3 regions of the Streptomyces sp. Ag109_O5-10 genome follow, and region 3 is predicted to be linked to each of the others. Evidence: riboswitches for the same ligand, from Rfam matches in the RefSeq annotation. Region 3 holds a riboswitch; each other region holds the start of a gene.
The links. Region 3 has a riboswitch for thiamine pyrophosphate ahead of thiC (phosphomethylpyrimidine synthase ThiC). Riboswitches for the same ligand answer to the same signal wherever they lie in the genome.
Positions count from the first base shown of each region.

Region 1 (4,091 bases), 2.0 Mb from region 3:
GGCGGGTGTACTTCCACACCCCGGACGCCGACGCCACCGCCAAGGCCGTGGAGCAGGCGGGCGGCAGCGTCCGGATCGCCCCGGCGGACGTCTTCGCCTTCGGGCGGGCGGCGGCCTTCGTCGACCCCGCCGGCGCGGACTTCGCGGTCTGGCAGCCGGGCGAGACCCGGGGCCTGGATCTCGTCGCGGTCCCCGGCAGCCTGGCCAGGACGGAGCTCTACACCACCGACGCGAACGCGGCGAAGGCGTTCTACGGGACGGTCTTCTCCTGGCAGACGCGGGACGTGCCGATGGGCCCGGGACTCGCCTACACGATCCTCACCCCGGCCGGCGCCGGCCCCGCGGCGGCCCACGGCGGCCTGATGCAACTGCCCCAGGCCAACCTCGACGCCGGATCGACCCCGGAATGGCATCCGTACTTCGAGGTGAGCGACTGCGACGCCACGTTCGCCACCGCCACCGACACCGGAGCCACCGCCCTCATGCCCGTCACCGAGGCCCCCGGCATCGGCCGCTTCGCCATGTTCCTCGACCCCTTGGGCGCCTTCTTCGCCATCATCTCCACGGCCAGGGTCTGAGTCCTCGGCCCCGGACCCCGGCCTGATCCGCGGTCGCGGGCCACCTCAGTTGATCTGCGACACTGTTAAGGCCATGCCTAATCCCGGAGAACTCACTTTCGTAGCGCCGCGCGGTGCCAAGAAGCCGCCGCGGCATCTCGCCGATCTCTCGCCTGCCGAGCGCAAGGACGCGGTGGCCGAGGTCGGGGAGAAGCCGTTCCGTGCCAAGCAGCTGTCGCAGCACTACTTCGCGCGGTACGCGCACGACCCCGAGCAGTGGACCGACATCCCGGCGGGGTCGCGGGACAAGCTGCGGGAGGCTCTGTTCCCCGAGCTGATGACGGTCGTACGGCATCTGTCGACCGACGAGGGGACGACGCGCAAGACGCTGTGGCGGCTGTTCGACGGCACGCTCGTCGAGTCGGTGCTGATGCGGTACCCGGACCGGGTGACCATGTGCATCAGCTCGCAGGCGGGGTGCGGGATGAACTGCCCGTTCTGCGCGACCGGGCAGGCGGGTCTGGACCGGAACCTGTCCACCGCGGAGATCGTCCACCAGATCGTGGACGGGATGCGGGCGCTCCGGGACGGGGAGGTCCCCGGGGGACCGGCGCGGCTGTCCAACATCGTCTTCATGGGGATGGGGGAGCCGCTCGCGAACTACAAGCGGGTGGTCGGAGCGATCCGGGCGCTCACCGATCCCGCCCCGGACGGCCTCGGCCTCTCGCAGCGCGGGATCACCGTCTCGACCGTCGGGCTGGTCCCGGCCATCCACCGGTTCGCCGACGAGGGCTTCAAGTGCCGGCTGGCGATCTCGCTGCACGCGCCCGACGACGAACTGCGCGACACCCTCGTCCCCGTGAACACGCGGTGGAAGGTGCGCGAGGTCCTCGACGCCGGGTTCGAGTACGTCGAGAAGAGCGGGCGGCGCCTGAGCATCGAGTACGCCCTCATCCGGGACATCAACGACCAGGCGTGGCGCGGGGACCGGCTGGGCCGGCTGCTCAAGGGCAAGCCCGTGCACGTCAACCTCATCCCGCTGAACCCGACACCGGGTTCGAAGTGGACCGCGTCGCGGCCGGAGGACGAGAAGGCGTTCGTCGAGGCGATCGCGGCGCACGGTGTGCCGGTGACGGTCCGGGACACCCGTGGGCAGGAGATCGACGGAGCCTGTGGTCAGCTCGCGGCCACCGAGCGGTAATCTGAGGGCGCAGGTACATCTTCATATTCCGACAGGGGAGCGCCACAGCGCTGAGAGTGCGGCAACCGGGCCGCAGACCCTCTGAACCTCGCCCAGGTCATTCTGGGTAGGAAGTTCGGTCATCACTCAAGCTGTTGCGCCCTGCCCGCACCCCGCGGGCAGGGCCGCGTCTCTTCCTGGTCAACCCCAGGAGGAAAACACCAGTGCACACCAGGACCTTCTTGGCCGCGGCCGTCGGGCTCGGCCTCGTCACGCTGTCCGCGTGTTCGTCGTCGTCGGGTTCCGAGGCCGACTCCAAGACCGTCACCCTCGTCAGCCACGACTCGTGGGCCGTCTCCAAGAACGTGCTGCGGGACTTCGAGAAGCAGTCCGGCTACAAAGTCAGGGTCCTCAAGGACGGCGACGCCGGGCAGGCCGTCAACAAGGCGATCCTGACCAAGGACAACCCGCAGGGCGACGTCTTCTTCGGCGTCGACAACACCCTGCTCTCCCGGGCCCTCGACAACGGTCTCTTCCAGCCGTACGAGGCGAAAGGGCTCGGCGCGGTCGGCACGGCGTACCAACTCGACGCGGCCAAGCACCGGGTCACGCCCATCGACTACGGCGACATCTGCGTCAACTACGACAAGGCGTACTTCAGCAAGCACAAGCTGACCCCGCCGACGTCGTACGCCGACCTCGTCAAGCCGCAGTACAAGAATCTCCTCGTCACCGAGAACGCGGCCACTTCCTCGCCGGGGCTGGGCTTCCTGCTCGGGTCCGCCGCCGCGTACGGGGACAGCGGCTGGCAGGACTACTGGAAGAAGCTCCGGGCCAACGGCGTCAAGGTCGTCGACGGCTGGGAGCAGGCCTACAACGAGGAGTTCTCCGGCTCGGCCGGCGGCAAGAAGGCCGGCGGCGACCGGCCGCTCGTCGTCTCGTACGCCTCCTCGCCGCCCGCGGAGGTCATCTACGCGGACCCGAAGCCGAGCACCGCGCCCACCGGGGTCGCGACCGGCACCTGCTTCCGGCAGATCGAGTTCGCGGGGCTGCTGAGCAACGCGGGGAACACCAAGGGCGGCAAGGCGCTCGTCGACTTCCTGGTCTCCAAGGAGTTCCAGGAGGACATGCCGTTGAACATGTTCGTGTACCCGGTGGTGAAGGGCGCGAGCGTGCCCGCCGAGTTCACGAAGTACGGGCCCGCCGCCCAGGACCCCGAGACCATGGCGCCCGACAAGATCGCCGCCAACCGTGACCAGTGGGTCAAGACGTGGACGTCACTCGTACTGAAGTAGCGGTCGGCCGGCGCGGGAGCGCGGCGCGGCTCGGGCTGATGCTCGGGCCCGTCGCGTTCTTCGCCGTCTTCTTCGCCTGGCCGGTCGCGGCGATCGTCACGCGCGGGCTGAGGGTCGACGGCGTGTGGCGGCTCGGGCGGATCGCCGACGTCGTCGGCCAGTCCGACATCCGGCACGTGCTCTGGTTCACCACCTGGCAGGCGCTCGCCTCCACCGCGCTCACCCTGCTGGCCGCGCTGCCCGCCGCCTACGTCTTCGCCCGCCTCGACTTCCCGGGCAAACAGGTGCTGCGGGCCGTGGTGACGGTCCCCTTCGTGCTGCCGACGGTGGTGGTGGGTACCGCGTTCCTCGCACTGGTCGGGCGGGGCGGCCTGCTGGACGAGCTGTGGGACGTACGGCTCGACACCACCGTCTGGGCCATCCTGCTGGCGCACGTCTTCTTCAACTACGCGGTCGTCGTACGGACCGTGGGCGGGCTCTGGGCCCAGCTGGACCCGCGGCAGGAGGAGGCCGCCCGGATGCTCGGCGTCTCCCCCCTGGCCGCCTGGCGGAAGGTCACCCTGCCCGCACTCGCCCCCGCGGTGGCCGCCGCCGCGCTGATGGTCTTCCTGTTCACCTTCACCTCCTTCGGCGTGGTGCAGATCCTCGGCGGGCCGACGTTCTCCACCCTCGAAGTGGAGATCTACCGGCAGACCTCCGAGATCTTCGACCTCTCCACGGCCGCCGTCCTCACCCTCGTGCAGTTCGCCGCGGTCGGTGCGATCCTCGCCGTGCACGCGTGGACGGTACGGCGGCGGGAGAGCGCGCTCAGGCTGGTGGACCCGGCGGTGACGGCGCGCCGGCCGCGCGGGGCCGGGCAGTGGGCGCTGCTCGGCGGGGTGCTCGCCACCGTCGCCGTGCTCCTCGTGCTGCCGCTGGCCGTGCTGGTCCGGCGGTCGCTGGACGGCGGGTTCGGGTACTACCGGGCGCTGGGCGCCGCGGACGGCGGGACCTTCCTGGTCGCGCCGATCGAGTCGGTCGTCAACTCGCTGCAGTACGCGGTCGTCGCCACCGCCGTCG
Region 1 covers NZ_FNTQ01000001.1:2,706,265-2,710,355, reverse strand. The annotation lists gene BLW82_RS12295 (VOC family protein) at 1-578, shown strand, start outside; gene rlmN (dual-specificity RNA methyltransferase RlmN) at 652-1,758, shown strand; TPP riboswitch at 1,782-1,889, shown strand; gene BLW82_RS12285 (thiamine ABC transporter substrate-binding protein) at 1,962-3,032, shown strand; gene BLW82_RS12280 (ABC transporter permease) at 3,071-4,091, shown strand, end outside.
Region 1: it holds a riboswitch for thiamine pyrophosphate, as region 3 does, so the genes downstream of both, BLW82_RS12285 (thiamine ABC transporter substrate-binding protein) here and thiC (phosphomethylpyrimidine synthase ThiC) in region 3, are expected to answer to the same signal.

Region 2 (4,091 bases), 2.2 Mb from region 3:
GCACCTGGCTGAAATACGCACCTGCCCACCCCCAGCCACCGGCACCACCCACCCGCACCCGCCGCCGGCGGTCGGCCCCGAGCCCGCCTCCCTCCTTCCCCCGCACCCACCGCCAGCCGCCGACGGCGGTCGGCCCCGAGCCCGCCTTTCTCTTTCCCTCCCACCCACCGGCAGCCGCCGACGGCGTCCGGCCCCCACGGGAGAGTCCCGCTTCTCGGCAGACGGTTTCGGGCGGTGCGTGGGTGGGAGAGATGGCGGGAGTGGACCGGCGCTCAGAACGCGGGGCGTTCGGGGTCCAGCACGGCCAGGCCCTCCGCAGGAGACGACGCCTCCGCGAGGTAGCGGCGGGGAATCCGCCCCGCCAGCCGGGCCAGCCGCCCCGCCTCCACCCCGGCCCGCATGGCGTGAGCCATCCGCTCGGGATCCCGCGCCCGCGTCACCGCCGACGCCAGCATCACCCCGGCGCACCCCAGCTCCATCGCCAGCGCCACGTCCGACGCCGTACCGGCCCCCGCGTCCAGAACCACCGGCACGCGCGCGTGCTCGACGATCAGCTGGAAGTTGTGCGGGTTGCGGATCCCGAGCCCCGACCCGATCGGCGACCCGAGCGGCATCACCGCGGCGCACCCCACGTCCTCCAGCTTCCGCGCCAGCACCGGATCGTCGTTCGTGTACGGCAGCACCGTGAACCCGTCGTCCACCAGCGTCTCCGCCGCGTCGAGCAACTCGACCGGGTCCGGCAGCAGCGTCCGCTCGTCGGCGATGACCTCCAGCTTGATCAGGTCGGTCCCCAGTGCCTCCCGCGCCAGCCGGGCCGTCAGCACCGCCTCGCCCGCGGTGTAGCACCCGGCCGTGTTGGGCAGCACCCGGATCCCGAGCCGGTCGAGCACCGACAGCACGGAGCCCCGTACCCCCGGGTCCACCCGCCGCATCGCGACCGTGGTCAGCTCGGTCCCGGACGCGACCAGCGCCCGCTCCAGCACCTCCAGGCTGGGCGCACCGCCGGTGCCCATGATCAGCCGGGAGGAGAACGTCGTACCCCCGAGGACGAACGGATCGTCGGCCATGGTGCTCAGCCTCCCTGCACGGCGGTCAGGACTTCCACCCGGTCGCCGTCGGCGAGCCCGGTCGTCGCCCACTGCCCGCGCGGTACGACGGTCTCGTTGACGGCCGCGGCCACCCCGGAGGGCGCGGCGGTGAGGGACCGTACGAGCGCGTCGAGAGCGGTGCCCGGGGCGATCTCCCGGCGCTCCCCGTTGACGGAGATGGTGACGGAGAGGTTCATGCGGTCTGCTCCACAAGGACGCGGGGAACGGGGTCGAAGCGCCTCGGCGTGAACGGACGCGCCTCCGCCGGCAGCTCGCCGCCGGTCAGCAGCTCCGCCATGACGTCTCCGGTGACCGGCGTGAGCAGCACCCCGTTGCGGTAGTGCCCGGTGGCCAGCAGCAGCCCGTCGAGGCGCGTCGGCCCGAGCAGCGGCGCGTTGTCGGGGGAGCCGGGACGCAGCCCGGCCCGGGTCTCGGTCAGGGGCAGCTCGGTGATCCCGGGCACCAGCTCGTGCGCGTCACGCAGCAGCTCGTACACGCCGCCCGCGGTGACCGTGGTGTCCCAGCCCAGCTCCTCGCTGGTGGCGCCGACGACCAGCTCGCCGTTCTCCCGGGGCACCAGGTAGACGTTCCCGCCGCGCACCACCGCCCGTACCGTCCGGCTGAGGAACGGCGCGTACCGCGCGGGCACGGTCAGCCGCAGCACCTGCCCCTTCACCGGCCGCACCGGCGGCAGCACGTCGTCCGGCACGCCCGCCAGCCGCCCGCTCAGGCTGCCGCCCGCGAGCACCACCTGCCCGGCGCCCAGGGCCTCCCCCGCGCGGGTGCGGACACCGGCGGCGCGCTCCCGCACCACCTCCAGGCGCTCGGCCCAGTCGCGGTGGAACACCACCCCGGACCGCTCGCACGCGGCCACCAGCGCGGCCGCCAGCCGGCGCGGGTCGATCTGGTGGTCGCCGTCCACCCGCAGCCCGCCGCGCACGCCCGGCGCGAGCATCGGCTCCAGGCGCCGGCACTCCCGCCCGGACAGCCACTCGGACTCCAGGCCCGACTGCTGCTGGAGGGTGTGCAGCTCGCGCAGGTGGGCGCGGTCGTCGGCGTCCAGCGCGACCGCGAGGGTGCCGCAGCGCCGGTAGCCGAGGTCGTGGCCGGTGACATCGGTCAGCTCGGCGGCGAAGGCGGGGTAGCGGCGCGCGGAGGCCAGGTTGAGTCCCAGCAGGGTCTGCTCGCCGTAGTGCAGCTCGGTGACCGCGGCCAGCATCCCGGCCGCGACCTGCGCGGCCCCGCCGCCGGGTTCGGGGTCGACCACGGCGACGGCGAGCCCGCGCCGGGCCGCCCGCCAGGCCGTGACCAGGCCGATGATTCCGCCCCCGATGACGAGGACGTCGGACGTACGTGAGGACATGGGCGTCCAGCCCCTCCCTTCGCCGGCATGACCCGGATCAGGTTCGTACGGTCGGAGGCCGCCAGCCTCCCTCTCAGCCCGGTGCGTCCGGGCTCCCGCGTGTGCTTCACCGCCACCCTAGCCCGCGGGGCTCCGCCCCCGTAAGACGGCCCCGGGCCGCGCCGCGGGCCGCGCTGTGGAACAGGTCACCCGCCACGACCCCTGACTGACTCTTTGTCAGTTGTCTATCGTTCTTGTCTATGGTGATCACGTGAGCGAGCAGACGCAGCGACGGGGCACGTCACAGACGCGGCGCGTGGTCGTCGTGGGCGCGGGGATGGCCGGGGTGCAGACCGCCGTCGCCCTGCGCGAGCAGGAGTTCACCGGGACCGTCACGCTGATCGGCGCCGAGCCGCACCAGCCGTACGACCGGCCGCCCCTCTCCAAGGCCGTGCTGCTCGGCAAGTCGGAGGGCTCCGCCTTCGAGGTGGACTTCGAGGCGCTCGGCATCGAGCTGGCGCTGGGCCGCGAGGCGCTGGGCGTGCGCACCGCCGACCACGAGCTGGACACCGAGGCGGGACCGGTGCCGTACGACGACCTGGTCCTCGCCACCGGTGCCGAGCCGGTCACGCTGCCCGGCACCGAGGGCGTGCCCGGCGTCCATCTGCTGCGCACCCTGGACGACGCCGAGCGGCTGCGGCCCGTGCTCGCCCGGCAGCACGACATCGTGGTCGTCGGCGCGGGCTGGATCGGCGCCGAGTTCGCCACCGCGGCCCGCGAGGCCGGCTGCGCGGTCACCGTGGTCGAGGCCGCCGACCGCCCGCTCGCGGGAGCACTCCCCGCCGAGGTCGCCGCGCCGATGGCCGCCTGGTACGCCGACAGCGGCGCCGATCTGCGCACGCACGCGCGCGTGGCGGGCGTCGAGCCCGGCGCGGTGCTGCTCGACGACGGCACGCGGTTGCCCGCGGGCGCCGTCGTGGTCGGCATCGGCGCCCGCCCCGCCACCGCCTGGCTGACCGGCTCCGGCATCGGTCTCGGCGCGCACCGCGAGGTGCTCGCCGACGACCGTCTGCGCACCACCGTCCCGGACGTCTACGCGGTCGGCGACTGCGCGTCCTTCCCGTCCGGCCGCTACGGCGAGCGCCTGCTGATCCACCACTGGGACAACGCCCTGCAGGGCCCGCGCACGGTCGCCGCCAACATCCTCGGCGAGACCGACGCCGTCTACGACCCGGTCCCGTACTTCTGGTCCGAACAGTTCGGCCGCTTCGTCCAGTACGCCGGCCACCACGCCGCCGCCGACCGCCTGGTCTGGCGCGGCGACCCGTCCGGCCCGTCGTGGAGCGTCTGCTGGCTGCGCGAGGACCGCCTGGTCGCTCTGCTGGCGGTAGGCCGCCCACGCGACCTCGCGCAAGGGCGGCGTCTGATCGAGGCAGGCCGCCACATGGACCCGGAAGCCCTGTCCGACCCGGGGAATCCGCTCAAGAACGCCACGACTGGCTGAAAGCGCCCTGCCGGAAACGCGCCCCGGGGGGCGCGGGGAACTGCGCGAGCAGCCCTCGCCGCGCCGCACCCGGACAACCACCCATCGCGACCGAACCGGCGAAGCGCCTACCCTAGATCCCGTGACCGAGATTGACACGAAGATCGATGCTCTCGTC
Region 2 covers NZ_FNTQ01000001.1:6,921,037-6,925,127, forward strand. The annotation lists gene BLW82_RS31565 (thiazole synthase) at 273-1,067, opposite strand; gene thiS (sulfur carrier protein ThiS) at 1,073-1,285, opposite strand; gene thiO (glycine oxidase ThiO) at 1,282-2,451, opposite strand; TPP riboswitch at 2,449-2,560, opposite strand; gene BLW82_RS31580 (NAD(P)/FAD-dependent oxidoreductase) at 2,702-3,934, shown strand; gene BLW82_RS31585 (Rv2175c family DNA-binding protein) at 4,056-4,091, shown strand, end outside.
Region 2: it holds a riboswitch for thiamine pyrophosphate, as region 3 does, so the genes downstream of both, thiO (glycine oxidase ThiO) here and thiC (phosphomethylpyrimidine synthase ThiC) in region 3, are expected to answer to the same signal.

Region 3 (4,091 bases):
GCGCAGCAGAAACGTCGCAGCGCGGTGGTCGACACCCTCGCCCACTGGCGGGATTCGATCGGTGTCCCGGTGTACTACGCCATGTACCGGGACGGCGAGATCGAGGTCATGAGCGTCTCCGACTCCCCGGCCATCCCGGCGGTCGAGGAATGGGCCGACTTCCGCGAGACCGGGCACGCGCACGCCGTCGGCCAGTGTCTCCTGTCGCAGCTGGACCAGGACGTCCGGCGTGACCATCTCCGCCGCTATCCCGTGCGCCACCTCACCCCGTACACGGTCCGTGACGACCAGACGCTGCTGCGCCGACTGGAGCGCGCGCGGCGGATGGAGCCTGTGGTGGAGCGCCAGGAGTACACGCTGGGGACGGTGTGCGCGGCGATCCCCCTCACCGTCGGCACCACGGCCGCCACGATCGCCATCTCGCTCCCTCTCCACCAGGCCGACCGGCTGCTGCCCGCCGTCCGGCAGTTGCAGGCAGAAGTGGGCCGCCACCTGGGGTCGCTGGCTATCGCTATCAGTATCTGAAAACTCACTCCTTGTGATCTCCCGTGTACTTTCAGCAAGATTTGACCACCATCAAGGGATAAATCCCGGCCAGTCGGTGCCATATGACGGGGTAGGCAATGCGCGAGTCCGTACAAGCAGAAGTCATGATGAGCTTTCTCGTCTCGGAGGAGCTCTCCTTCCGCATCCCCGTGGAGTTGCGCTACGAGACCTGTGATCCCTATGCCGTCCGGCTCACCTTCCACCTGCCCGGGGACGCCCCGGTGACCTGGGCCTTCGGCCGGGAGTTGCTGATCGACGGGGTGGGGCGGCCGTGCGGGGAGGGCGACGTGCACATCGCACCCGCCGATTCCGAGGTGCTGGGCGAGGTGCTGATCCGGCTTCAGGTCGGTGGCGACCAGGCGGTGTTCCGTTCCTCCGCGCCCCCGCTGGTGGCCTTCCTGGACCGCACGGACAAGCTGGTACCGCTAGGCCAGGAGGGTTCGCTCGCCGACTTCGACGCCCACCTCGACGAGGCTCTGGACCGCATCCTGGCCGAGGAACCGAGCACCGGCTGAAGCGTTACGGCACGCAGCCGCGCGCCGCTCGTCCGGGCAGTGTGAGGACGCGCAGGAACGCTTCTGCGTGTCCCTGGGCGCCAACGGGCGGCTCTTGGCGGAACGCTACCCCTGCCGCGCCGGCGCACGACTCGCGCCCCCACCTCGTGGACGGCCTTCTCCCGGGCCGTCCACTGCGGCTCACCGCTTCCGGCGCCGCCCCCGCCCGCCGCGCGCGGCGGCCGGCCCGGCCGGTGCGGTCTCCGTGGACACGGCCGCCTCGGCGCCCGGCCGGTCGGCCGAGACGACCAGGGCGGCGAGGAGCGTGGTGACCGGCACCGAGGCGACCAGGCCGATCGAGCCGACCAGCGTGCGCACGATCTCCTCGGCCACCAGTTCGCTGTTGGCGACCGTGACCACGCTGCTCTGCGCGATGGAGAAGAGCAGCAGCAGGGGCAGTGCGGCGCCCGCGTAGGCCAGCACGAGGGTGTTGACGACGGAGGCGATGTGGTCGCGGCCGATGCGGATGCCCGCCCGGTACAGCCCGCGCCAGCCCATCGTCGGATTGGCCTCGTGCAGCTCCCAGACGGCGGAGGTCTGAGTCACCGTCACGTCGTCCAGGACCCCCAGCGAACCGATGATGACACCGGCCAGCAGCAGGCCGCTCATGTCGATCGACGGGTACAGGCCGTGGATCAGGCCGGTGTTGTCGTCGGTGTTGCCGGTGAGCGCGGCCCAGTCGATGAACTCCGAGCCGAGCAGTCCGATCAGGCACAGTGAGACCAGCGTGCCGAGCACCGCCACCGAGGTCCGGGCCGACAGACCGTGGCAGATGTACAGGGCGATGAGCATGATGGCGCTCGACCCGACCACGGCCATCAGCAGCGGATTCGAGCCCTGCAGGATCCCCGGCAGGATGAACATGGTCAGCACCAGGAAGCTGACGGCCAGCGCGACCAGCGCCATCACACCCCGCAGCCGCCCCACCACCACGACGGCGAGCGCGAAGATCCCGGCCAGCAGCGCCATCGGGAACTTCCGGTTCACGTCGGTGACCGAGTACTGCAGGTCCTTGGGTGCGGAGGGCTCGTACGCGGCCACGACCTGCTCGCCCTCGTGCAACTGCCGCGACTGGTCGGGCTGCACGATCTCGGTGAAGGTACGTCCCTTGTCCTTGCCGGCGTCGACCCGGACCGTGGCCTTCTTGCACGTGCCGCCCTCCTCCTTCGAGGAAGTGCCGTCGGAGGTCGAGGTGTCGCCGGTCGAGCCGCCTCCGGAGGCGTTGACCGACTTGCAGCTGACCGAGACGACCTTGGTGACCGTCGCCGCCTGGGTCTGGCGGTCGAAGCCGACACCGGTGCGCTCGTGCGGCGGGGCGCCGCCGGGCCACAGGACCACCAGGCCGACCACGACCGCGGCGGTGAAGGGGATGAGGATCGCTGCGATGACCTTCCGCAGGTGCTTGGAGACGGGGGCGGCGGGGCCGTGGCTGTGGCTGTGCCCGTGCGAGTGGCCGTGACCGCCGCCTGGCCCGGAGCCGCCCTGGTCGGGGCCCGGGGCGGGTGAATAGCCGTGAGTCCGGCCGTGGGACGAATGGTGCTGGGTCTCACCGTGGCCGTGGGCATGGCCGTTGTCGTGACGGTGGGCATGGCTGAGGGCCTGCCCGTGGTCGTACTGCTCGCCCTGCCCGTGGATGTGTCCGTCGCCGGCACCAAGGCCCCCGTGGCCGGGTCCACCACCCTGCGGGGCGCCGTTGCCGCGCCGCGGGTCGGGGGGCGGATAGGGGTGCTGCTGTGTCGAGGTCACCGCCCGATCATCGCAAGAACGGCAGGGGCCCTCTGTTCACCGCGCCCGAATTGACGCTAGCGTGGAGGCACCTTTGCACACGCGGGAGCTCGGAGCACCGGGCTGAGAGGGCGCTGACCTCCGTATTCGCGATGTTTCACGTGGAACAAGTGATGTTTCACATGAAACGCCGCCCGACGGAAGCCGCTGCGTCGACCGCCGAACCTGTTACCGGGTAATGCCGGCGTAGGGAGTAGGTCTCATGACCAACAAGGACGCACGCACGCCTGCCTTCAGCCAGGACGAACAGCCCATTACGGGTGAACCGTCCCCGGAGGCCGGACAGTCCATCGGCTGGCACAAGGGGTATGTCGAGGGCTCCCGCCCCGACCTACGAGTGCCGGTCCGTCAGGTGCATCTCACCAACGGGCAGTCGGTCACGCTCTACGACACCTCCGGTCCGTACACCGACCCGCTCGTCGAGACCGACGTCCGCAGGGGCCTGCCGCCGCTGCGGGAGAACTGGATCGTCGCCCGCGGCGACACCGAGGAGTACGCGGGCCGGCCCGTCCGTCCCGAGGACGACGGAATCAAGCACACCTCGCCGCGCGGGGGCCTGCGCAACCTGGACGCGGTCTTCCCGGGCCGCCCGCGCCAGCCGCGCCGCGGCCGGGGAGGCGAGGCGGTGACGCAACTCGCGTACGCCCGCCGGGGCGAGATCACTCCGGAGATGGAGTACGTGGCCATCCGAGAGAACGTCGCTCCCGAGGTGGTCCGCGAGGAGATCGCGGCGGGCAGGGCCGTACTCCCCGCCAACGTCAATCACCCGGAGATCGAGCCGATGATCATCGGCAAGCGGTTCTTGGTGAAGGTCAACGCCAACATCGGCAACTCCGCGGTCACCTCCTCCATCGAGGAGGAGGTCGAGAAGATGACCTGGGCGACCCGCTGGGGTGCCGACACGGTCATGGACCTCTCCACCGGCCGCAACATCCACACCACCCGCGAGTGGGTGCTGCGCAACTCCCCCGTCCCCATCGGCACGGTGCCGCTCTACCAGGCACTGGAGAAGGTCGACGGAAAGGCCGAGGAACTGACCTGGGAGATCTACAAGGACACCGTCGTCGAACAGGCCGAGCAGGGTGTGGACTACATGACCGTCCACGCGGGCGTGCGCCTGCCGTACGTGCCGCTCACCGCCAACCGCAAGACCGGCATCGTCTCGCGCGGCGGCTCGATCATGGCGGCTTGGTGCCTCGCGCACCA
Region 3 covers NZ_FNTQ01000001.1:4,746,687-4,750,777, forward strand. The annotation lists gene BLW82_RS21695 (IclR family transcriptional regulator) at 1-525, shown strand, start outside; gene BLW82_RS21700 (SsgA family sporulation/cell division regulator) at 624-1,061, shown strand; gene BLW82_RS21705 (YibE/F family protein) at 1,242-2,846, opposite strand; TPP riboswitch at 2,918-3,095, shown strand; gene thiC (phosphomethylpyrimidine synthase ThiC) at 3,088-4,091, shown strand, end outside.